Regions from separate parts of the Klebsiella sp. genome, predicted to be linked through region 2. Evidence: predicted binding sites of a transcription regulator. Region 2 holds the regulator's gene; each other region holds the start of a gene.
What was found. The regulator Fur, encoded in region 2, represses iron uptake genes when iron is present. The targets are predictions, from matches to a motif close to ATAATAATGAGAACNACTATCAA.

Region 1 (8,121 bases), 120 kb from region 2:
CCGATTCAGCTCGCTCAGCAGCTCCAGCAGATCGATCTGATGGCTGATATCGAGCCAGGTGGTCGGTTCATCCAACAGCATAATTGCCGTTTCCTGCGCCAGCACCATGGCGATCCACGCCCGCTGACGCTGGCCGCCGGAGAGCGTATCGACGCTTTGCAGCGCCAGGTCGGTGATCCCGGTGGCTTTCATCGCCTTGCTGACCGCCTCTTCATCCTCTTTGCGCCAACGAGTAAACATCGGTTGGTGCGGATAGCGCCCGCGAGCCACCAGCTCCTGAACGGTGATATCGCCAGGCGTAGTGGCATTCTGCGCCAGCAGGCCGATCCGTTTAGCCACCTCTTTGCTGGCATAATGCTGGATCTGCTCGCCGTCGAGCCAGACGTGGCCGCTGGTGGGCGTCATCAGGCGACTCAGGGTGCGCAGCAGCGTCGATTTACCACAGCCGTTAGGGCCAATAATGGCGGTAAAGTGGCCGTCGGGAATAGTCACGTTCAGCGATTCGGCGATGGTCTTTTTGCCGTACGCCAGGGTCAACTGGTCGCCGCGCAAACGGGAGGTTACAGCGGTCATTTTTTGCGGGACTCCTGAATTAATAACCCAATGAGGTAGATGCCGCCGAGGCTGACGGTCATCACACCCACTGGTAACTGATAAGGCATAAACAGGCGCTGAGCACAGTAGTCAGAGAGTGCCAGCACCAGCGCGCCGCACAACGCGGACTGAGTCAGGCCCCAGCGAGCGGTACCACTAAGGCGGCGCGCGATATGCGGGGCCACCAGGGCGATAAACGAAATCGGCCCGGCAAGCGCGGTAGCGGCGGCGGTGAGCACCACCCCGACCAGCATCATCAGCAGGCGCGAACGCTCAACCCGCACGCCCAGCGCGCAGGCGGTATCGTCGCCCATCTCCAGTAGCCGCATGCGTCGCGCCAGCAGCGCGGCAAAAACCAGCATCAGCAGAATCAGCGGCGCAGAGGGCCAGGTTTTGCCCCAGGTCAGGCCGTTAAGGGAACCGGCGTACCATAATCCGGCAGAGAGTGCGGTTTCCAGCGAGGCGCGCAGCAGTAGCCAGGTGTTAAACGCCACCAGCATGGCGCGGATGCCGATGCCGATAATAATCAGGCGAAAGGTCTCAATGCCGTTGCGCCAGGCCAGCAGCCAGACCACCAGCGCGGTGAGGATACCGCCAGCCATTGCCGCCATGGCGATAGCCGCCAGGTTCTGGCCGAACATCACCATCGCCACCAGCACGCCGCTCCAGGCGCCGGTGTTAAAGCCCATGACGTCCGGGCTGCCCAGCGGGTTGCGGGTGAGAGACTGGAAAATCGCCCCGCTGACGCCGAGCGCGGCGCCGATCAGCAGCGCCATCAGCACGCGCGGCAGACGCCATTCGGTCACCACCATGGTGACGTTGCGCGGCGCATCGCCAATCAGCGCGGAGATAACTTGCTCAACGCTTAACGGTACCAGACCGGTGCCGAGCCCCCACAGGGAGACCAGCACGCTGGCGATCACCAGAAGCAGGCAGCTAAAAATAAGGCGGCGAGAAGGGGCAATCACATCCCACCTCCGCGCGGCTGTCGGCGCACCAGCCAGATCAGAACCGGCGCGCCGATAAAGGCGCTGACCACCGATACACGAAGCTCGCCGGGAACCAGCAGGCGGCCAAGCACATCGGCAAACAAGAGCAGGGCTGGGGTGGCCAGTAGGGTGACCGGCAGCGACCAGCGATGATCGGCTCCCACCAGCCAGCGGGCCATATGCGGCATCATCAGGCCGATAAAGGCAATTGGCCCAACCACCGCCGTGGCGCTACCGCACAGGACGGTAATCGCCAGCAGACCAATCAGTTGAGTGCGTGCGACCCGGCTGCCTAGGGCGGTTGCCGTATCGTTGCCGAGGCTCAGGCTATTTAATGCCCGGCTGAGCAGCAGCGTGACCAGCCCGGCGATAATGACCGGAATCAGGACGATTTTCAGGGTTTGCAGCGTGCGCACGTCCAGTGAACCCGCTTGCCAGAAGCGCAGCTGATCGTAGACGTCGGGGTTAAGCAAGGCAATACCGCTGGAGAGTCCTTCGAGTACCGCCGCCAGGGCGACTCCCGCGAGCGTCAGGCGGACCGGGCTAAGCTGACCGCCGCCCTGGCTGCCGGTAAAGGCCACCAGCAGTGATGCGCCGAACGCGCCGCAAAAGGCCATCAGCAACTGCTCCTGCGGTGATGAAATGCCAAATAGCGCCGCGCCCAGCACGATGGCGAAACTAGCCCCGGAGTTAACGCCGAGGATCCCCGGATCGGCAAGCGGATTACGGGTGAGCGTTTGCATCAGTGCCCCGGCCAGACCCAGCGCGGCACCCGCCAACAGTCCAGCGAGGGTTCGCGGCAGTCGGGCATCAAGGACAATGGTGCAATCGGCGCTCTGGCAGGTGCCGGTGAAGGCATCGACAACGACGCTAAACGGCAGGGGTTTGGCACCAATCAGCAGGCTGAGCGCAATAGCAATGATTAAAACGATTAAAAGACCCGGTACGGCAAAGGCGCGCACCGCAGTCGTGGAAGACGACATGGCTTACATCCCTGACATGATAATGATAGTAATTATCGTTATCGATTCTATCCAGTTATGTTAGCATGTGCACCCATAAAAATGGTATGGAAAATAATAACAAGGCGCTGTCATGAACCGACAATCCTGGCTGCTGAATCTCAGCTTGCTGAAAACTCATCCGGCCTTTCGCGCCGTCTTTATCGCCCGCTTTATCTCAATTCTGTCGCTTGGCCTGCTGGGCGTGGCGATCCCGGTACAAATCCAGATGATGACCCACTCGACCTGGCAGGTTGGGCTGTCGGTGACCTTAACCGGCGGTTCGATGTTTGTCGGTCTGATGATCGGCGGCGTGCTGGCCGACCGCTATGAGCGCAAACGCCTGATTCTGCTGGCGCGCGGTACCTGCGGGATTGGCTTCGTCGGCCTGTGCCTGAATGCCATGCTGCCGGAGCCGTCGCTAATTGCTATCTATCTGCTGGGAATCTGGGACGGCCTGTTTGCCTCCATTGGCGTGACTGCGCTGCTGGCGGCGACTCCGGCGCTGGTCGGGCGGGAAAACCTGATGCAGGCGGGGGCGATCACCATGCTGACGGTGCGCCTGGGCTCGGTGATTTCTCCGATGATCGGTGGCCTGCTGCTGGCCACCGGTGGGGTCGCCTGGAACTACGGTCTGGCGGCGGCTGGGACCTTTATTACCACTCTGACGCTGCTGCGTTTACCGCAGTTAGCGCCGCCTCCGCAGCCGCGTGAACATCCGCTTAAATCGTTGAAGGCGGGAGTGACGTTTCTCTTTAATAGCCCGCTTATCGGCGGCATTGCGTTGCTCGGCGGTTTGCTGACGATGGCCAGCGCGGTGCGCGTACTCTATCCGGCGTTGGCCGGAAGCTGGCAGATGTCGGCATCGCAAATTGGTCTGCTGTATGCCGCGATCCCTCTGGGCGCAGCGCTGGGGGCGCTGACCAGTGGACAGCTGGCGCAAACGGCGAAACCCGGCGTGCTGATGCTGGTAACTACCGTCGGCTCGTTTGTAGCGATTGCGCTGTTCAGCCTGATGCCCATGTGGGAGCTGGGGGCGCTGTGCCTGGCGCTGTTTGGCTGGCTGAGCGCAATTAGCTCGCTGCTGCAATATACGCTGATTCAGACGCAAACCCCGGAAAACATGCTCGGGCGCATCAACGGCTTGTGGACCGCGCAAAACGTGACCGGCGATGCGATAGGCGCGGCGCTGCTCGGCGGCTTGGGCGCGATCCTGACGCCGGTGGCTTCGGCGAGCGCCAGCGGCTGGGCGCTGGTGATTGTTGGTGTGGTGCTGGTAGGACTGTTGCGCGAACTGCGCCGTTTTCAGCGACCGGAAGTGGTCAGCGAAAGTTAAATACGCTGGGTTTTCCCCGGAGGCGGCGCGTTGCGCCTGTCCGGGCTGCCTGACCGGCAGACGGCGGTGAACCCGTAGCCGGTCAGCGCAGCGCCACCGGGAAAAATAACGGAGAGGCGAGAATAGCGATAATAAAAAGCCCCGAATGGCTCCGGGGCTTTTTATCAATCGTCGGTGAGGGTTAACGCTTAGTATGCGCCGAGGTCGGTCCAGACCGCGCCCTGACCGCAGTTCGTGTCCGGCTGGTCGCCCGTAGACCACCATTTCACCTGGTAGTTATGGCCTTTCCAGCTCACGGTTTCGAAAGAGCCCCAGCTGTAGCTCAGGTCGTCTTGTATCTTCATTGGACGATTTTTCGCTGGAAAAACGAACGTGGGAGCATCAGTTCAATAGCCGCTTTTGGCGCATGGTTTACTGACGGTTCTGTCTATTCGTTGTCTTGGTCCTAACAACACAAAAAACGATGATATTTCGGCGGCATGCGCCGGGACGATGATGTTAACCAAAGAGCGTTGATAACCGTTGCAGCACCAGCAGGGCGCTGTAGTAATCAAGGCGGAAGGTTTCGGTCCCCAGCGGATAAACGCGTTTGCCTTCAACCGCAGGCAGATGCGACAGCAGAGGGTTGGCGTAAATGGCATCGGCGTCTTTTTGATCTCCGGCGAACAGGAACAGGCTCTTGCCGTTAAGCCCGGCGGCTAAATTCTCCCCACCCAACTGCACAATATCATGGCGTTTTCCCTGGCTCTGGCTGGCGTGTAGCCCGGCGGGCAGGTCGGCGAGGGTAAAGCCCAGCTGTTCGAGCATCTGTCCCTGTGCGGATTCTTTGGTCCAGATATTGGCGCTATGAGCCGCTGCGGTGTAGACCAGCGCGGTGACCGGCTGCGGCGGCAGCTTCATTTTTTCTTTTAGCGCCGCCAGCTGTTTATCGAATTCAGCAATTCGTTCCGCCGCCTGTTTTTCATGGCCGGTGATATTGCCTAACTGGGTCAGCAGCGCCTGCCAGCTTTTATCATCGTAGTTAATGATGAGCGTCGGGGCGATGGTTGAAAGCTGATCGTAGAGCGTCATCGCCGAATCGCCGCCGGTGGCGCTAATCAGTATCAGGTCCGGCATTTGGGCAGCGACGGCCTCAGCGCTCGGTTCGCCAATATAAAGTCGCGCCAGCTTGCGCGCTTTCGCTACATCACTCCACTGGCGCAAAAACCCCTGGCCATCGGCGACACGGTTATTCGGCGTGGTGGCCCCGCTGGCGACCACCGGCGCGTCAATCGCCAGCAGCGAGCCGGTCAGCGTTACGCTGGTGGAGACAATGCGCAGCGGCTGGCTTTCCAGCGTATGCGTTCCGCGGCTGTCGGTAATCTGTCGCGGCCAGTCTGCCGCCAGCGCTGAGCTAATTCCTAAAAGCGCCAGACCGCTGGCGAGGAGAGTACGGCGGCAAAAAGTGGAGAAATTCACGTATTCGCATCCTGATTAAGTTGTGATAAATGCTTCTCATTTTCAGCTTTGCGCCGCATGGATGCAAGTCTATACCCTAATAATTCGAGTTGCAGGACAAAGCACTTGTGCTTTGAACAGCGCTTGCGCTGGCCCCGCAGGGGCGAGGCCGTAGGCCGAGTAACGCGGCAAGTGAACGAATCCCGATGAGCTTACTGTAGTAAGTGATTCGGGTGAGCGAACGCAGCCAACACACCTGCAACTTGAAGTATGACGGGTATAAGTAGCACAACATGCTACCTGTACGGTTGACATGTAGAGCAATACCTTTTAGGTTAGCCAACCAAAATATAAATGATAATTATTCGTAATATCTTTATCGTTTTTTGGAGGATGATATGGAAACGTCTTTGGCTGAGGATGTTCGGGAGAAAAAAATGACCCTGCCGCCGGAAAGCTTCTTCTTTATGTCGCCGTACCGCAGTTTCAGAACATCTGGCTGCTTTAGTCGTTTTTCGCACCCTGCCGCCGATGGCGATAATCTGGACGGGGAATTCCAGCGCAAAATGGCGGCCGCGTTTAAAGCCGCTCGGGCTGCCGGGATCGCGAAGCCGGTGATGGTTGGCGCTATCCCGTTCGACACCAATGAGCCGTCCGAGCTGTTTATCCCCGAGCGCTGGGAAGCGTTTTCCCGCACTGAAAAACAGCACTCCGCGCGTTATGCATCAAACCAAACGCCGATGGATGTTGTTCAGCGCCAGGAGATCCCCGAGCAGGATACCTTTATGGCGATGGTTGAGCGCGCTGCGGCTCTGACCGCAACGCCGGAAGTGGACAAAGTTGTCCTGTCGCGCCTGATTGATATCACCACTCGCGAACGGGTTGATAGCGGTGCGCTGCTTGAACGGCTGATCGCCCAGAACCCGGCCAGCTTTAATTTCCACGTGCCGTTATCAGACGGCGGCGTGCTGTTGGGCGCCAGCCCGGAACTGCTGCTGCGTAAAGAAGGGGCGCATTTTAGCTCGGTGCCGCTGGCCGGCTCGGCCCGCCGTCAGCCAGATGATGTGCTGGATCGCGAAGCGGGGCATAAGCTGCTGGCGTCGGCAAAAGACCGCCATGAGCACGACCTGGTCACCCAGGCGATGAAAGCCGTATTAACGCCGCGCAGCAGCGAGCTTTCCCTGCCGGACTCCCCGCAACTGATTACGACGCCGACCCTGTGGCATCTGGCAACGCAGATCCAGGGCACCGCGCTGGCAACAGAAAATGCCATGTCGCTGGCCTGTCTGCTGCATCCGACCCCGGCGCTGAGCGGCTTCCCGCATCAGGTGGCGAAACGCCTGATTAACGAACTGGAGCCATTTGACCGCCAGCTGTTCGGCGGCATTGTCGGCTGGTGTGATGACGAAGGCAACGGCGAGTGGGTGGTGACAATCCGCTGCGCGCGCTTGCATCAGCGCACCCTGCGGCTATTTGCCGGCGCAGGTATCGTTCCGGCCTCTTCGCCGCTGGGCGAGTGGCGCGAAACCGGCGTCAAACTGACTACCATGCTGAACGTATTCGGCTTGCAATAAGGGACTATGATGATCGAGTTTAACCGCTGGCCGGAAGATTTCGCGGCCCGCTATCGGCAAAAAGGTTACTGGCAGGATCTGCCGCTCACCAATCTGATTACCCGCCATGCGGAAAATGATGCCGCCGCTATTATCGATGGCGACAAAATCTATAGCTACCGTGAATTCAACCGCCGGGTGGATAACCTCGGTTCTTCGCTGCAACGTCAGGGCCTGAAGCGCGGCGAAACGGCGCTGGTACAGCTAGGTAACGTTGCCGAGTTTTACATTACGCTGTTTGCGCTACTGCGTATCGGCGTTGCGCCGGTCAACGCGCTTTTCAGCCATCAGCGCAGCGAGCTGAACGCCTACGCCACGCAGATTGAACCCGCTTTGTTGATTGCCGATCGTGAACACGCGCTGTTTGCTGATGATGCTTTTCTTAACGCTTTTATTGAGCAGCATCCGTCGGTACGCGTGGCGCTGCTGCTGAACGATAACGGCGAGCAGAGCCTGACGGCGGCCATCGAACAGCCGGCCGATAATTTCGTGGCGAATCCGACGCCTGCCGATGAAGTGGCGTTTTTCCAGCTTTCCGGCGGCAGCACCGGCACGCCGAAGCTGATCCCGCGCACGCATAACGATTATGACTACAGCATTCGCCGCAGCAATGAGCTGTGCGGCGTGAGCGCCGAAACGCGCTATCTGAACGCGCTTCCCGCTGCTCACAATTACGCGATGAGTTCGCCGGGTTCATTAGGCGTGTTCCTCGCCGGTGGCGTAGTGGTGCTGGCGCATGATCCGAGCGCGACGCTGTGCTTCCCGCTGATCGAAAAACATCAGATTAACCTGACCTCGCTGGTGCCGCCTGCGGTGAGCCTGTGGCTACAGGAGATCCATGATTCCGGCAGCAATACCCAATTGCAATCGTTGCGGTTGTTGCAGGTTGGCGGAGCGCGCCTGTCCGCGACGCTGGCCGCCCGTATTCCGGCGGAAATTGGTTGCCAGCTTCAGCAGGTCTTCGGCATGGCTGAAGGGTTGGTGAACTACACCCGCCTCAACGACAGCCCGGAGCGCATTATCAACACCCAGGGCTGCCCGATGTGCCCGGATGATGAAGTGTGGGTGGCCGATGCCGATGGCAATCCGCTGCCGCGCGGTGAAGTGGGGCGTCTGATGACCCGTGGTCCCTATACCTTCCGCGGCTACTA
Region 2 (8,121 bases):
ATATCCGCCAGCCCTTCGATAAACGGCTGCACCAGATCCAGCTCTTTGACGTGACCAGAGGCCAGCGCCGCATCAAGAGAAATGCGCTTCACGCCCTGCAGACCGGCAGCCAGCAGTTCGTTGGCACGGTTTTCTACTACTTTGGTGACGTTGGTATCAGCCGGGCCACCGTTCGGCGGATTGTACTTGATACCACCGTCTTCCGGCGGGTTATGGGACGGAGTGATGACGATGCCGTCAGCCTGTGGGCCGCCTTTCTTGTTGTGCACCAGAATCGCATTAGAAATCGCCGGCGTCGGGGTGAAACCGTTATTTTCCTGAACGATGACATCAACACCGTTCGCCGCCAGCACTTCCAGTACAGAAATGAAAGCGGGTTCGGATAGTGCGTGGGTGTCCTTCCCGACGTAGCATGGGCCGGTGATCCCGTTCTTTGCGCGGTCTTCAGCAATCGCCTGGGCAATCGCCAGAATATGCTGCTCGTTGAAGTTGTGGCGCGCCGCGCTGCCGCGATGGCCGGAGGTACCAAACTTCACCGCATGTTCCGCATTGCCCACTTCTGGCTTCAGCACATAGTACTGGGCGGTCAGTTGGGCGACGTTAATCAAATCACTCTGTTGCGCAGGTTGACCTGCGCGCTTATCGATTGCCATTGCCTGATCCTTCTGGTGCAAAAGTTAAATGACTAGATCGTACCGCAAACCTTTTCGATCAATTCAGCAGGGAACTGCATTGACTGCATGATATGTTCAATCATGCTGCATTTGCGGCCGGTATTGGTATTTGTAATAACCCACCACGGCGTGCCCGGAACCTGCTTAGGTTTTGTCTGATTACCATTTTTCTGTAGCGTCCGCTCATCTTCAGCGAAATAGACGCGAGTGCGCCCATGCAGAGACTCGGTCGCCTCGGCAAACGCTTTACTGTCTAAGGAATAGAGGGTAGTCAGAACCAGCATGAAACGGTTTACCGCGCGTTTTTGTTCGGCGTACTCATCAGATAGCAGCAGCTCGCGCATGGCGCGGACTTTATCCTTCAGAGGATTGGCGGGTTTCACTTCAACGACAGGCGTTGGCGCCGGAGCCGGAACGACTTTCGCTACCGGTGCGGCAGGCTGGGAAACGGCGGAAAACTTCAACATGCGCCGTAAAATGTCGGATGCACTCTCGCCAATATGCTTGGTGTGGCTGGCAATATAGCTATAGAGTTCATCATCAACTTCAATTGTTTTCATCTTAATCCAGTACGATATCTTTTCTGAATACAAGTTGTCGGGATTATAAGGACAAATCCCAACCGCGGATAGCGTCAAACCAGGATGGCGGTAAAACTCGGAAATCTTCCGGGTCTTGCAGCCGGATGGCAGAATGTCCAACATAATACCCTAACCCGACGGAGCGAAAAAAAGAACTTTGCCATGAAATTAAATAGCCGAGCGCAATCTGCACAGAATCCGCACAATAATCCCCCTATCGTCCTGGTCCATGGCCTTTTTGGCAGTCTGGATAACCTTGGGATCCTCGCCCGCGATCTGGTCGCTGACTACGATATTTTACAGGTCGATATGCGAAATCACGGTCTTTCCCCGCGCGCGCCAGAGATGACCTATGCCGCGATGGCTCAGGATTTGATTGATACTCTCAATGAATACCAAATAGAAAAAGCGACCTTTATTGGTCACTCAATGGGCGGTAAGGCGGTCATGGCGCTGAGCGCAATGGCCCCGGAGCGCATCGCTGGCCTGGTTGCGATTGATATTGCACCTGTGGATTATCACGTTCGTCGCCATGATGAAATCTTCGCCGCCATCAATGCCGTGACCGACGCGGGTGCCGCAACGCGTCAACAGGCGGCAGCGGTGATGCGCGAACACCTCAATGAAGAAGGCGTGATTCAGTTTCTGCTGAAATCCTTTGTGGAAGGTCAGTGGCGGTTTAACGTGCCGGTATTGTGGGAGCAATATGACAATATCGTCGGCTGGCAAACCATCCCCGCCTGGCCGCATCCGGCGCAGTTTATCCCCGGCGGTAACTCACCCTACGTAACCGATGCCTACCGTGAGGCTCTGCTGGCTCAATTCCCCCAGGCACGGGCCCATGTGATTGCCGGAGCCGGACATTGGGTACATGCAGAAAAACCAGAGGCTGTTTTACGGGCAATACGCCGTTATTTGACCTCCATAGCCGCGTAACTGGCTAAAATCTGCCCGACCGCGCGGCAGAATGCCCGCGGTCGTTGGCGCAGCCCCTCGCCTGATGTATTATGGCGGGCTATCTGCGTCGGCTATGCCCGACAGCTTGTTTCCCCCGAAGTCACTCTGAATCATGGCAAAAGAACAAACGGACCGTACGACATTAGATTTGTTCGCAACCGAGCGTCGGCCGGGTAGACCGAAAACCAATCCGCTTTCACGCGACGAACAGCTGCGTATCAACAAACGCAATCAGCTCAAGCGCGATAAAGTTCGCGGTTTGAAGCGCGTTGAGCTGAAGCTCAATGCCGATGCGGTTGATGCGCTCAATGAGCTGGCCGAAGCCCGCAACATGAACCGCAGCGATCTGATTGAAGAGATGCTGATGAACCAACTGGCGGCCCTGCGCAGCCAGGATAAAGCCTAAAACCCTCAAAAAATAAGCTTTCATGTAGCAGAGTGTGCAGTCGGGCGTGATTGCTGTTTCCGCGCCCTTCTCAGTTCTGCTATCATTGCCCCTATCTGTGGGCATTTAAGTCCCTACCACATCATTAAGTTTCAAGAGGTTATTTTACTCATGGCAATCATCGGCATCTTTTTTGGCAGCGACACCGGCAACACCGAAAATATTGCAAAAATGATTCAAAAGCAGCTTGGTAAAGATGTTGCTGATGTGCGCGACATTGCCAAGAGCAGCAAAGAAGATCTGCAAGCTCACGATATTCTGCTGCTCGGCATCCCAACCTGGTACTACGGTGAAGCACAGTGTGACTGGGATGATTTCTTCCCGACGCTGGAAGAAGTCGATTTCAACGGCAAACTGGTCGCGCTGTTTGGCTGCGGCGATCAGGAAGACTACGCTGAATACTTCTGTGATGCGCTGGGTACCATTCGCGACATCATCGAACCCCGCGGCGCCACTATCGTTGGTCACTGGCCGACCGCTGGATATCATTTTGAAGCATCTAAAGGTCTGGCAGATGACGACCACTTCGTGGGTCTGGCCATCGACGAAGACCGTCAGCCAGAACTGACTAACGAACGCGTGGAAAAATGGGTAAAACAGATTTCTGAAGAGCTGCACCTCGAAGAAATCAAGAATGCCTGAGTCTAAACGGCGTTATCGTCAGATTTCGCCGAATTAATAGATAAAAGCAATCAAAGTTATAGCTACAAGTTTTTAACTTTTAATCACATATCTGTACAATGTCCTCTGATTTAACGAGGTCACGTGAAGCACTTTGTAGCCAGTGCCTCGTTTTTGACAGCATACAAGGCCCGATGCTTGCAGTTTTCATTTCACCATGGCAGTTCTATAATGAGACGCATTACATCGGGTGATTCTCTGTATTACTTCCGTTGATGGAAGTAGATCGTTTAGCAACAGGACAGATTCCGCATGACTGACAACAATACCGCATTAAAGAAGGCTGGCCTGAAAGTGACACTTCCGCGATTAAAAATCCTGGAAGTCCTGCAGGAACCGGATAACCATCATGTCAGTGCGGAAGACTTATATAAACGCCTGATTGATATGGGTGAAGAGATTGGTCTGGCAACCGTCTATCGCGTACTGAACCAGTTCGACGACGCCGGCATCGTCACCCGTCATAATTTCGAAGGTGGTAAATCCGTTTTCGAGCTAACGCAACAGCATCATCACGATCATCTGATTTGCCTTGATTGCGGCAAAGTGATCGAATTTAGCGATGACTCAATTGAAGCTCGTCAACGTGAGATTGCCTCCCGACACGGTATTCGCCTCACCAACCACAGCCTGTACCTGTACGGTCACTGTGCAGAAGGCGATTGCCGCGAAGATGAACATGCCCACGACGCGGTGGAAAAGTAATTCCCCGTTGCGTAAGCAGCAAAAAGCCAACCTGACGGTTGGCTTTTTTTATGGCTACGAAAAGTAAAAATCAGGGTTTCGTGTTGTTGCTACGAATCTCTTTCCAAATCTGGTCACAGCGCGACTGTACTGCCTGATCGTTACCGGTTTTACGCGCCTGGATACATTGCTGGTAATCCAGTACTCGCACGCTTTCCTGGGTGGCGAACTGCTGATGCTGCTTCTCTTGCTTCAGAACGTCTAATACGCTCTGGCAGGCTTCGACTTTATCTGGGTTACCTTCAGCAGTATTAATACAGGCGCTGTAGGCATCTTTTAACTTTGAATCCTCTTTCGGCGCTGGCGACTGCGTGCAGGCAACCAGACCTGCCGCCACAATGGCGACAAGCAATAGCTTCTTCATAATCGACCTCGGGAAATTGCGGCAGGATCACGCCCGCCGCACTGGCATCAGAAAATGGTGAATGGAGCAATAACCATGAACTTCACGTCGCGCTCATCCTGGAAGATGTTGCCGTAGCCGCCGCTCCAGCTTGGGATATCGGAGTGGTTGTCGTATTGAGTAAAGTGCAGTTTAAACAGCGTACCCTTCGCGCGTCCTTCCTGTACGGTGTACATCGCATCCAGGCTATAGGCTGACTCTTCCAGACGTTTGTCAGGGTTGTAGTAAGCATCAGGAGAAGACATTTTTCCTGGTTTTGCATCCCATGCATAAACATAGGACGCGCCGAAGGCCCAACCCGGCATATTCCAGTTCTTCATGTCATACATCGCACCGAAGAACACCGCTTTTTCACCGTTGGCGTTGAAGTCAGAGCGGTTATCCCACCAGACATCCAGACGACCGTTAGATGAGGCGTAAGTCGGCGTCATACGCTGCAGGAAGTAGCCCTGCTGACCATCGGCTTTAACCCAGGTTCCTTCCAGGCGCAGGTCGAGAACATCAGCAACCTTATAGCCAAAGGTCAATGCCTGTAGCCAGGCGGTACCATCATAAATATCGTTCGCCCCGCCGTTGCTGACTTTATCGCGAGTACCGTAGAACTGGTAGCTGGTGGTTAGCGGCGTGCCTGCGACATCAAATTTGTAGCTGGCCTTAGCGAAATACTGGTCGATGTAACCCTGTGCCTGGCCAAATGCGGCTTCCAGCACGAGGTCATTTTTAAAATCATACTTGGCGCCGAGAGAGTGGAGATAATCAACCTTGGTTTTCTTGTCGTTCTGATAGAACTCATCCATCTCAATGTGCCACGGCGCTTTATATTCGTTTGTCCACATATAGGAGAAACTCAGCGCGCCCGCATCGCCGTAGTCAAAATTAGCACCGGCTTCAGCCCCCTGATAGGTACCCGGCATAAAGCTCCAGTGCGGAGCCAGCAAGGTTTGACCGGTAGGCTGGATATAGCCAGCACGCGCCCATGCCGGGCCAAATTTAAATTTGGCGGCTGCTTTGTACAGGCTGATCCCGCTCTTATCACCGGAATAGTCTTCATCGTAAGTTTTATTGCGTGAGGAGAAAGCGATTTCGTTCGGGTGTCCGCTGTCGCTGCTTTCACCCATTTCGATGGCGGTAAAGGCCGCAACATCAATGCCGAACATATCGGCGGCATAGCCGGACTGGAAGTCGAGGTTGGCGTTCCAGGTGGAATGAGAAAGGTTAGTTTTGTATTTGTCGCCGTCGGTCACATCTTTACGGTCACGTTCACGCTGCCAGTAATAGATGCCGCCGGTTAACGTTGAATCATCAATGAACCCTTCCGCTTTCGCATCCGGTACCATTGCAAAACCTGACAGTGCTGTCACACCGGCGATAGCCAGCGCCAGCGTACTACGTTTGCCACTAAACGTACGCATATGCATATCCTCTTTGACTTTTTAAAAACGCAGTTACCAAGGGCAACTAGCGAAAAAAATAAAATAAAACTGCTTAAAAAGTGGAGCGGTAAAATCCGCATAACCACTGGGTATAGACTATTTTTCGTGACGCGAATTATCAATCTCTTTCGGTGATCAAAGATGAAGATTATGACAAAGCGCACATAATCTATGTCTTTTTGTTTCAGTCGTAGATGTCATGCATTTGACGTGGAAGTGCTTGCTATATCAGAAAAAATAGGCGTAATGAAAGCGATTACATGATTTTATAGAGGATGACCGAAGGGACAAATAGTTGTGATTATTACAATCTGTAAACAAGATTAATTCGCATCGCGAAAATATGGGAATTTAATCTCCTGATTCTGAAATAAAAAAAACGCCGCTGTTTGCGGCGTTCTCATAAATAGCGGATAACTACGCGCCGGCTTTTGCCCAGGTGTCGCGCAGACCAACGGTACGGTTAAATACCAAATTGGTTGCGGTTGCATAGCGGCTGTCGAGGCAGAAGTAACCTTCACGCTCGAACTGGTATGCTTTTTCAGGCTGCGCCTGCGCCAGGCTTGGTTCAGCAAAACCCTGCTTGATAATCAGCGATTCCGGGTTCATGACCGACAGAAAATCATCAGCAGCACCGGGATTTGGCACGCTGAACAGACGATCGTACAGACGAATCTCTACCGGCAGCGCATGCGCTGCGCTCACCCAGTGAATCACACCCTTCACCTTGCGACCATCAGCCGGATCTTTGCTCAGAGTGTCAGCATCGTAGGTACAGAAGATAGTGGTGATATTACCTTCCACATCCTTCTCTACGCGCTCGGCTTTGATAACGTAAGCATTGCGCAGACGGACTTCTTTGCCCAGCACCAGACGCTTGTACTGCTTGTTCGCTTCTTCACGGAAATCCGCGCGATCGATCCAGATCTCGCCACTGAACGGTACTTCACGGCTGCCCATCTCCGGTTTGCTCGGATGATTCGGCATAGTCACCATTTCGCTACCGCCCTGCGGATAGTTTTCGATAACCAGCTTAACCGGGTCGATAACGGCCATCGCGCGCGGAGCGTTTTCGTTCAAATCCTCACGAATGCAGGATTCCAGCGAAGCGATTTCAATGGTGTTGTCTTGTTTGGTCACGCCGATGCGTTTGCAGAACTCACGGATGGATTCAGCGGTGTAACCGCGACGACGCAGACCGGAGATCGTCGGCATACGCGGGTCATCCCAACCTTCAACGTGCTTCTCGGTCACCAGCTGATTCAGCTTGCGCTTAGACATCACGGTGTATTCGAGGTTAAGACGCGAGAATTCATACTGACGCGGATGCACGGGGATACTGATGTTATCCAGCACCCAATCGTACAAACGGCGGTTATCCTGGAACTCAAGAGTGCACAGGGAATGGGTAATCCCTTCCAGTGCATCGCTGATGCAGTGGGTGAAGTCGTACATCGGGTAGATGCACCACTTGCTTCCGGTCTGGTGGTGATCGGCGAACTTAATACGATACAACACCGGATCGCGCATCACGATAAACGGAGAAGCCATATCGATTTTCGCGCGCAGGCAGGCTTTCCCCTCGGCAAAACCACCGGTACGCATTTTCTCAAACAGCGCCAGGTTCTCTTTCACGCTGCGATCGCGATACGGACTATTTTTACCCGGCTCTTTCAGGGTCCCGCGATATTCACGGATTTCTTCCGCCGACAGTTCATCAACGTAGGCCAGACCTTTATTGATCAATTCAACCGCATACTGGTGCAGCTGATCGAAATAATCAGACGAGTAGCAAACATCTCCGGACCAGTGGAAACCTAACCACTGCACGTCGTTTTTAATCGACTCAACGTACTCGATATCTTCCTTCACCGGGTTGGTGTCATCGAAACGCAGGTTGCATTGACCTTTGTAGTCCTGGGCGATACCAAAGTTCAGACAAATAGACTTCGCATGGCCAATGTGCAGATAACCATTCGGTTCCGGTGGAAAACGGGTATGAACAGTGGTGTGCTTACCAGTAGCCAGATCTTCATCGATTATCTGACGAATAAAGTTAGTCGGGCGGGCTTCTGCCTCACTCATCGCGGGTTCCTCAAAGCGTAAACAACGTATAACGGCGTATGATCTTATAAGCCGAAGAGGCTGACAACCTTTAGTTACGCAAAATAGGTATCAAACGGAAATATTGAGGTTATTTGCA
Region 3 (8,121 bases), on a different contig from region 2:
AAAAAAGAATTAAAGGCTGTATTTGTGGTATTGCTTGGTTTAATAAACTACTTTATTGATTATTGTTCATTAAATTCATGTGGTTAAGAGTATTTAAAATATGTCCGGACATTCCTGATTTTATTGAGATTCAGGTAATTCATAAAAATAAATATTTAATATTTATATTGTTTTATGTGAATACATATTTTTAAATAATTAAATGAGTGTTTTTTGTTCTTTACAGACAATGAGCTGCGTTTTTTCAGCAACAATGGCGTGAGGAGCGATAACCCCTGGCGTAAGCACTCTGGTTAACAGAGGCTGTGTTGCCAGGGGATTTTGAGGATGACCTTTGGCGGCGAGTGAGAAAACTACGCCTCTTCCACCGAAACCCGCAGCGCTGCTAGCGCGAGGCGGGCCGCTTTTAACACCTGCTCACACTGTTCCAGCGTCAACGTCAGCGGCGGCTCGATGCGAATTGTCCTGGCGTTATTCAGCGTTCCGGCCACCAGCACCCGCTGGCGGAACATCTCGCTGGCAAAGTCATAGCCGATTTCGTTATCAACAAACTCAATCGCCATCAGCATGCCTTTACCGCGCACTTCATTCACCAGATCCGGATACTCGCGGGCCAGCTGACGGAAGCCGTCCAGCAACATATCGCCTTTTTGCTCTGCCTGCGCGGGCAGGTTTTGCGTCAGCAGTACGTTGATGGTCGCCAGCGCTGCCGCGCAGGCCAGCGGATTACCGCCAAAGGTGGTGGTGTGCAGGAACGGATTGTCGAACAGCACCGAGAACACCTCTTCGGTGGCGACCGTTGCGCCAATTGGCATCACGCCGCCGCCCAGCGCTTTGGCAAGGCACAGAATATCCGGCTGGACGTTTTCATGTTCACAGGCAAACATCTTGCCTGTGCGGCCCATCCCGGTCTGCACTTCATCGAGGATCAGCAGTGCACCAAACTCGTCGCACAGTTTTCGCACTGCGGGCAGATAGCCCGGAGGTGGCAAAATGACACCGCCTTCGCCCTGAATCGGCTCAAGGATCACCGCCGCAACGTCATCGCCGGTTTTCTTACACTCGCTAAGCAGCGTACGCATGGCGTTAATATCGCCAAACGGCACATGGCGAAATCCTGGCAGCAGCGGCATAAAAGGTTTGCGGAAAGTGGATTTGGCGGTAGCCGAGAGTGCGCCCAGCGATTTGCCGTGAAACGCGCCGCTGGTGGCAACGAAGGTAAATTTGCCGCGCGGGGACTGGTAAGCTTTCGCTAGCTTTAGCGCCGCTTCGACCGACTCAGTGCCGCTATTGCTAAAGAAGCTGTATTTCAGTTTGCCAGGCGTTAAGGCCGCCAGCGTTTTTGCCAGCATGGCCCGCAGCGGGTCCAGCAGTTCCTGACTATGAAGAGGTTGTTTAGCGAGCTGATTCTCGACGGCGGAAACGACAACTGGATTACGGTGCCCTACATTAAAAATCCCAAATCCACCCAGGCAGTCAATAAACTCCTGTCCCTGAGTGTCGACAAGCGTATTCAACCCTCCCGCTTGCCACTCTACGGCCCCGTAATCCCCGCCAGCAGTGACTGATTTTCGATACGCTAAAAACCCTGGATTCACATGCTCTTTAAAGTATTCCCTGACCTCCTGATTAAGTGATTTCATCTCCTCATGATCGAGCGTTCGCTTTTCAATGAGATTCAGTGCGTGTGCGCTGCAGGCCAGAGCCGATGCGCTGGAAGGTAACCTGTTCAAAATGAGCTCCTGGACGGGGCGTATCACATGATACTGAATTAAGTATTGCAGGGATTACGCCACTTCGGCTCGGGCCAGGAAAATCGGGATAAACGCAACGTGAAATCGGGATTGTGCAAAATTTAATCTCACGGCGATATTATTGGCATGTTTTACTCCTGAAGGCGCAAAACGATGCAGGAAAGGGTTTCCGCCGCATGCTTTGCGGCGGTGCAGGCTGCCCTGCGATGGGGCAGACGGTTAGTCGAGCTGGGAAATCTCCATTGCCGCGCGGTCAATCACGCCGATAATTTGCTTCAATTGCGCTTCGGTGATCTCCTGCTGATTGACTCTTAAATCCAGTACTGCTTTGAAGTTTTCCAGCGCGCGCTTCATCTGCGGGTTTTTACGCAGTTCACAGCCCACCATGCGGGCCTGTAGCCTGGCCTGGATGTGCTCCAGATGTTCCTGGTTTTCAGCATGCAGCTGGCTGCCCTCGGCGGTAATAGCGATTTTTTTGCGGCCGTTTTCGTCAGCGACGCTGATTAATCCCTGATCCTGGAGAAGGTCGAGCGTCGGGTAGATAACGCCGGGACTTGGGCTGTAGTTGCCCTGGGTCAGGGTTTCAATCTCTTTGATTAGCTCGTAACCGTGGCTGGCGTTGCGGGTGAGGATATCCAGAATAACCAGACGCAGCTCGCCGTGACCAAAGAAGCGCTGACGGCGTCCGCCACCTCCGCCTCTGCGGCCATGTTCGCCATGTTCGCTATGTTCACCGTGGCGTCCACGTGGCCCACGTCCTTCTTCGTGATGATGTTTCATGTTTTTGTTCCTGTGTTGTTTTGATATATCTAATTTATATCTAAAAAATATTTTATGACAACCCTGAAATTCATTTATTTTTTATAATATTGATTATTAAAGATTTATTTTGATTTTTTGACTTTTGTGGCGTTTTGTTGTGCTTATATCAAAAAATGCTTGCATTCTTTTTTAATGGCAATCATTATCATTTGCAAGATTTTTAGATATATCTATTTACTGTTCACGAAGGCGACTGAAAATGACAACGACAAATCAACCTAAATATCCGCAACGCGTTCGTAACGAGCTGCGTTTCCGTGAGTTAACCGTGCTGCGCGTTGAGCGCATTGGTCGCGCTTTCCAGCGTGTCGTGCTGGGTGGAGAGGCGCTGAATGGTTTTGTTTCCCAAGGTTTTGACGACCATACCAAGCTCTTTTTCCCCGAAGCGGGATCTGCGTTTACTCCGCCAGAGGTGACGGATGAAGGCATTAACTGGGGCGAGGGTGCGCGTCCGGCGACCCGCGACTATACGCCGCTGTACGATGCTGAACGCCATGAGCTGGCGTACGACTTCTTTATTCACGATGGCGGTATTGCCAGCCGCTGGGCGCTGGCGGCGAAAATCGGCGATAAGCTGGTGATCGGCGGTCCGCGTGGTTCGCTGGTGGTGCCGGAGGATTACGCCTGGCAGCTGTACGTCACCGATGAGTCCGGAATGCCCGCGCTGCGTCGCCGTCTGTTAGGTTTACAGCTGCTCCCGACGCGCCCGCAGGTGACGGCGATTGTGACCATTGGCGATGAGTCTTACAAAGATTATCTGGTGGATCTCAATGGCTTTAATATTGAGTGGGTGGTGGGGCATAACTCATCTGCCGTGGCTGAGCGCCTGGCGCAGGTGGTGGTTCCGGCGGAAGACTATTTTATCTGGGTGACCGGCGAAGGGGCGGTGGTGAAATCGCTGCTGGCGCGCTTTGAAGGTGAAGAGATTGACCCGCAACTGGTGCGTTCTCAGGCCTACTGGCACAGTAAGTAAGCTTGGAGAAAACCCGGGTTGCGGCTGACGCCTTACCCGGGCTACGAAAGAGAATTGCGCGGTGGTTTTCCCGGAGGCGATGCTGCGCATCTGTCCGGGCTACCGCCCCGCAGACGCCGGTGAACCTGTAGCCCGGGCAAGCGCTTTGCGCCGCCCCCGAGAGCAAAGTGCAGAGAGACAGAATTTCCCGGAGGCGATGCTGTGCATCTGTCCGGGCTACCGTCCCGCAGACGCCGGTGAACCTGTAGCCCGGGCAGGCGATTTGCGCTGCCCCAGGAGCAGAGTGCAGAGAGACAGAATTTCCCGGAAGCGATGCTGCGCATCTGTCCGGACTACCGCCCCGCAGGGAGTTCTGTTAGCTGCGTTATTTCTGCGCCAGCGCTTTAAATACCATCGCCACCGCGTGGGCGCCGGGGTCCATATTGCCGCGCAGGCTATCGCTGTTCAGATACGATGCGCGTCCAGCGTTGGCTTTGCTGGCATGAAGCGTACGGTCTGCGCCCGCCTGCGCTGCGGTGAACGCCGCCTGCAGATTTTCCGGTTCCGCCAGCAGCGCCGCCAATGCCGGTTGCAGGGCGTCAATCATGGTCCGATCGCCTTCATCCGCACCACCGTAAAACTTCATCTGCGCCAGACCGGCGTTCAGCGCTTCGGCGACGCTTGCCCTTTGTTCCAGCTTCTGCCCGGCAGCGGTAAAGAAAATTGACATCAGCACACCGCTGGAGCCACCCATCACGACGGTCAGACGCTCGCCAATCAGGGCGAACAGCGTAGCGAGGTTATCCAGCGGCAGCTGGCGGCGCTGTAATAAACCGGCGATTTCTCGTGCCCCTGCGGCGAAGGTGGAGCCGGTATCGCCGTCGCCAACTTTAGCGTCCAGCGCATTGAGGTCTGCTTCCAGATCGGACAGCGTGCTGGTGACCTGCTTAACATAGCCCGCCACCACGCTATTCTCTGAAGGCTCAAACTCTACACGGGTGCTGCGCAGCGCTGATGGCATTACGCTGATTTCGCGTGGCTGCACCGGTGTCTGCCAGCCTGCGGTTTCTACCGCAGAAAGCAGCGCTTTCTCGATGCTCTCCTCCAGTACGATGGCGGTGAGGGAGAAGCCTTTCATATCCAGCGCGGTCACCAGCGAGGCCGGGCCAATCAGCCAGTCGATACGCTGGCGCAGCGGAGTATTCGCCAGCTCACGGGTCAGAATCGCCATTTCGGCAATCGACACGCCGCCGAGGTTGTTGATCATCACCGCCAGGCGGCCGGTTTCAGGCAGGGCTGCGGTGAGTTTCTCAACCATCAGGCCTACGATTTCCGCGCTGTTCTGGGTAGCGATAACCGAAGCGCCCGGTTCGCCGTGGATCCCCATCCCCAGTTCGGCCTGGTCGGGATGATGGCGCGGCGTCGATTCCGCATCCTGCGGCAGATGGCAGCTGGAGAGCGCCAGGCCAAGGCTGACGGTATGGTTAGCGGCATACTGCGCCTCACGCAGTACGGTTGCCAGATTATGACCGCGCTCGGCAAAGTAGCCCGCTACTTTATGTACCAGGATTGTCCCGGCGATGCCGCGCGGATGTTTGTTATCCGGCAGCGAAATATCATCACCGACGATCAGCATTTCAACGTTATAGCCCAGGCGACGCGCTTTCTCCGCCGCAAGGCCGAAGTTCAGGCGATCGCCGGTATAGTTCTTCACGATCAGCAGGCAGCCCGCTTCGCCGGTCACCGCCTGAATGGCGGTCAGTACCGCATCAACGCTTGGCGAGGCAAATAGATCGCCGCAGACGGCGGCGGTCAGCATCCCTTTACCGACAAACCCCGCGTGCGCCGGTTCGTGACCGGAACCGCCGCCGGAGATTACCGCGACGTTATTTTTGTCGAGATCGCGGCGCACCACCACGCGAATGGCGGGATCGCTCTCCAGACGAGCCAGATTGTTCCACGGGCTGGCGATAATGGTCCCTTCAATCACTTCGTTGACGAGGTTGGCGCGCTGATTAAAAAAGAATTGAGACATAACGGATCCTGGATATTGAGCAAAAAACCGGAGGACTGGCCCCCGGCAGCGAAAAGGTGGGTGGCAAGCTACCCGCGAATAATACGTTTGCCGGGAATATCGAGCGTGACGGTATCGCCGTTTTGCAACGTGTTCAGCGCTTCACCCTGCTGGCAAAGCATGGCGATGCCGGCCTGACGGGCGATAATCGCGCCGTGAGAAAGTTCGCTGCCCGCCTGCAGGCAGATGCCCTTGACCTGCCGGGCGTCGAGTTGCAGCACGGTAGAGGGGAAGATATCGTCGGCAACGAGAATTGTTGGCCCGCTAAATTGCGGCAACGGCTCACTGCGGCCCTGAAGGTGGCGCAGCGTGCGATGCAAAATATCTTCAATATCAATATAGCGCGCTTGCAGGTAGGCATCGTCGAGATGGCGATATTGCTGGCTTAAATCGACCAGCACCTGATACCACGCCCACTCAGCGCAACACTGTTCATCGCGCACAATATCGCAGGCGGCTTCGAATAAATCAGGGTCGTCGAGCAGGGTATGATGCCCGGAGAAGATTGCCGCGATATCGGCGCAATACTTCTCTTCCGCCAGCGTGGTCAGCGCGCTAAGGTCTTCCAGCGTCTGGTCGATGGCTCGTTTCAGGCGCAGTTGCTGCTGGCCAGTATCGCCGCAATTTTCCCGCTCTACCGTAGCATGCGGCTGTGGATACCGCGCTACGCGGCCCTGTACGCGAGCGGCTGTGGCGGGTTGAACCGAAAGCGATGCGTCCGTTTGCTCGCCGAAGTTGTCTGCCGCCAGTGCCTGAAATGCCGCCAGCGCGGCGTCGGCGTCCGGGCCGCGGGCCAGAAGCCGTAAGGTATCGTTGCAGCGAACCTGGAGCAGGGCGATTTGGTTGAGGCTATCCGGGGTCACGCATTTCCCCTCTTTCTCCAGCACCAACTCGGCATTGAATCTGGTTAGCGCGGCGACCAGCTTTGATGCCGGGCGGACGTGCAGGCCGTTGTGGTTTTTAATGACCACCGAAACGGAGCGCGCATCGGTCAGCGCGGCGACGGTGGAAGAGGATTGCGGTTGCGATGGTAATCCCAGTTGTACGCGCTTTGCCTCCAGAGCATTCATGGCGTCTTCGATCACCTTATCGATATTGGCTCCGGCAGCGGCGCTGACCGTCGCTGCCAGGGTGCCTTCGACCAGTGGTGCGGCACACAGCCGAACCTTCGCGGCAATCGCCGGATCGAGCAGATCCAGCGCGGTTTCGGCGCTGAGGAGGGCGCTGCCGATATCCATCATCACCAGCACATGATCGGTGTCGGCAACGGATTCAATCGCTTCCATGACCTTAATCGGATCGGTGCCGATTGGGCTTGTAGGATCGTCAATCCCGGCGGCGATCGCCAGCTTACAGCCGTCGTTCATTAACATCTGCCGGGCCAGTTCTCCGACACCTTCGCCCAACTGGGCGCTATGAGAAACAATAACCAGGTTTACCATCGCGTTTTCCTTACTCTTTTGCGGCCGCTGCCAGCATCTGAACCATAAACATCACCGAGGTTGCTCCCGGATCCTGATGTCCAATGCTGCGCTCGCCGAGGTAGCTGGCGCGGCCTTTGCGGGCTTGCATGGTGATCGTGGCGTGGACGGCGGCTTGTGCCTGTTCGCAGGCGGCATCCAGCGCGCTTTGTATCGACAGGTGTTGCTCGCTCGACTGGCGCAATGATTCCGCCACTGGCAGCCAGACGTCGCACATCGTTTTATCCCCCGGCTCCGCTTTGCCGCGATTGACCACGCCGTCCGCACCTTCGCGGATCATTTGATAAAGCTCATCCAGGGTCAGGCTTTGATGGGCCTGGGTCACCTGGGCGGCGCGAATAAAGAAGGTGCCGAATAGCGGGCCGCTGGCTCCACCGACGTTGGAGAGCAGCGTCATGCCGGTGTTCTTCAGAATGAAGCCAATGTCTTTGTCGGCAATTGACGGCAGCTTTTCTACCACCTTGCTAAAACCACGATGCATATTCAGGCCGTGGTCGGCATCGCCAATTTCTCTGTCCAGGCCGGTTAAAAAATCACTCTCTTTAGTGAAGATTTCGCCGCAGCGATAGAGCCAGTCTACGATTTGCGTTCTGCTTAATGACATGTCGTGCTCCTTATTTTCCCCAGTTTAGCGCCGGGGTGTGAACCGGGGCGTCCCATAATGCCAGCGTCTCGTCATCGGCTTTGAGCAGGGTGATGGAAAAGCCCACCATGTCCAGAGAGGTACAGTAGCTGCCGATAAGATTGCGTTCGATAACGATGCCGGTTTCCTCGCAGCGCTGCGCCAGGCGGCTGTAGACGCCGTACAGTTCTGATAGCGGCGTCGCGCCGAGGTTGTTGACCAGGGCGATGACGCGATCGCCTTTTTGCAGTGCTTTTTTCGCCTGCGGTACGTCCTGCCATGCGCCTTTGACGTTATCCCACTGGCGCAGCGTGCGGCTGTAGGTGCCGTTCTCCAGCAGGGTTTCGAACATTTCATCGACGGTGCGATCGAGGGAAGTGAAGCGGCGGCGATCGATGCCCGGTTCGCCGTGAATA

Region 1: the regulator Fur is predicted to act here: its motif matches at 2,583-2,605, upstream of fepD (Fe(3+)-siderophore ABC transporter permease).
Region 3: the regulator Fur is predicted to act here: its motif matches at 2,703-2,725, upstream of QVF11_RS10105 (siderophore-interacting protein).

Annotation. Positions count from the first base shown of each region.
Region 1 covers NZ_JAPUEW010000075.1:556-8,676, forward strand. The annotation lists gene fepC (iron-enterobactin ABC transporter ATP-binding protein) at 1-573, opposite strand, end outside; gene fepG (iron-enterobactin ABC transporter permease) at 570-1,562, opposite strand; gene fepD (Fe(3+)-siderophore ABC transporter permease) at 1,559-2,566, opposite strand; gene entS (enterobactin transporter EntS) at 2,679-3,920, shown strand; partial or broken gene QVF11_RS22020 (hypothetical protein) at 4,109-4,237, opposite strand; gene fepB (Fe2+-enterobactin ABC transporter substrate-binding protein) at 4,419-5,378, opposite strand; gene entC (isochorismate synthase EntC) at 5,756-6,931, shown strand; gene entE ((2,3-dihydroxybenzoyl)adenylate synthase EntE) at 6,941-8,121, shown strand, end outside.
Region 2 covers NZ_JAPUEW010000075.1:117,605-125,725, reverse strand. The annotation lists gene pgm (phosphoglucomutase (alpha-D-glucose-1,6-bisphosphate-dependent)) at 1-653, opposite strand, end outside; gene seqA (replication initiation negative regulator SeqA) at 686-1,234, opposite strand; gene ybfF (esterase) at 1,418-2,191, shown strand; gene ybfE (LexA regulated protein) at 2,325-2,618, shown strand; gene fldA (flavodoxin FldA) at 2,769-3,299, shown strand; gene fur (ferric iron uptake transcriptional regulator) at 3,591-4,043, shown strand; gene QVF11_RS22580 (ChiQ/YbfN family lipoprotein) at 4,114-4,446, opposite strand; gene chiP (chitoporin ChiP) at 4,494-5,897, opposite strand; gene glnS (glutamine--tRNA ligase) at 6,336-8,003, opposite strand.
Region 3 covers NZ_JAPUEW010000034.1:27,424-35,544, reverse strand. The annotation lists gene ygjG (putrescine aminotransferase) at 354-1,733, opposite strand; gene QVF11_RS10110 (PadR family transcriptional regulator) at 1,974-2,534, opposite strand; gene QVF11_RS10105 (siderophore-interacting protein) at 2,776-3,549, shown strand; gene QVF11_RS10100 (glycerone kinase) at 3,914-5,563, opposite strand; gene dhaM (dihydroxyacetone kinase phosphoryl donor subunit DhaM) at 5,632-7,044, opposite strand; gene dhaL (dihydroxyacetone kinase subunit DhaL) at 7,055-7,687, opposite strand; gene dhaK (dihydroxyacetone kinase subunit DhaK) at 7,698-8,121, opposite strand, start outside.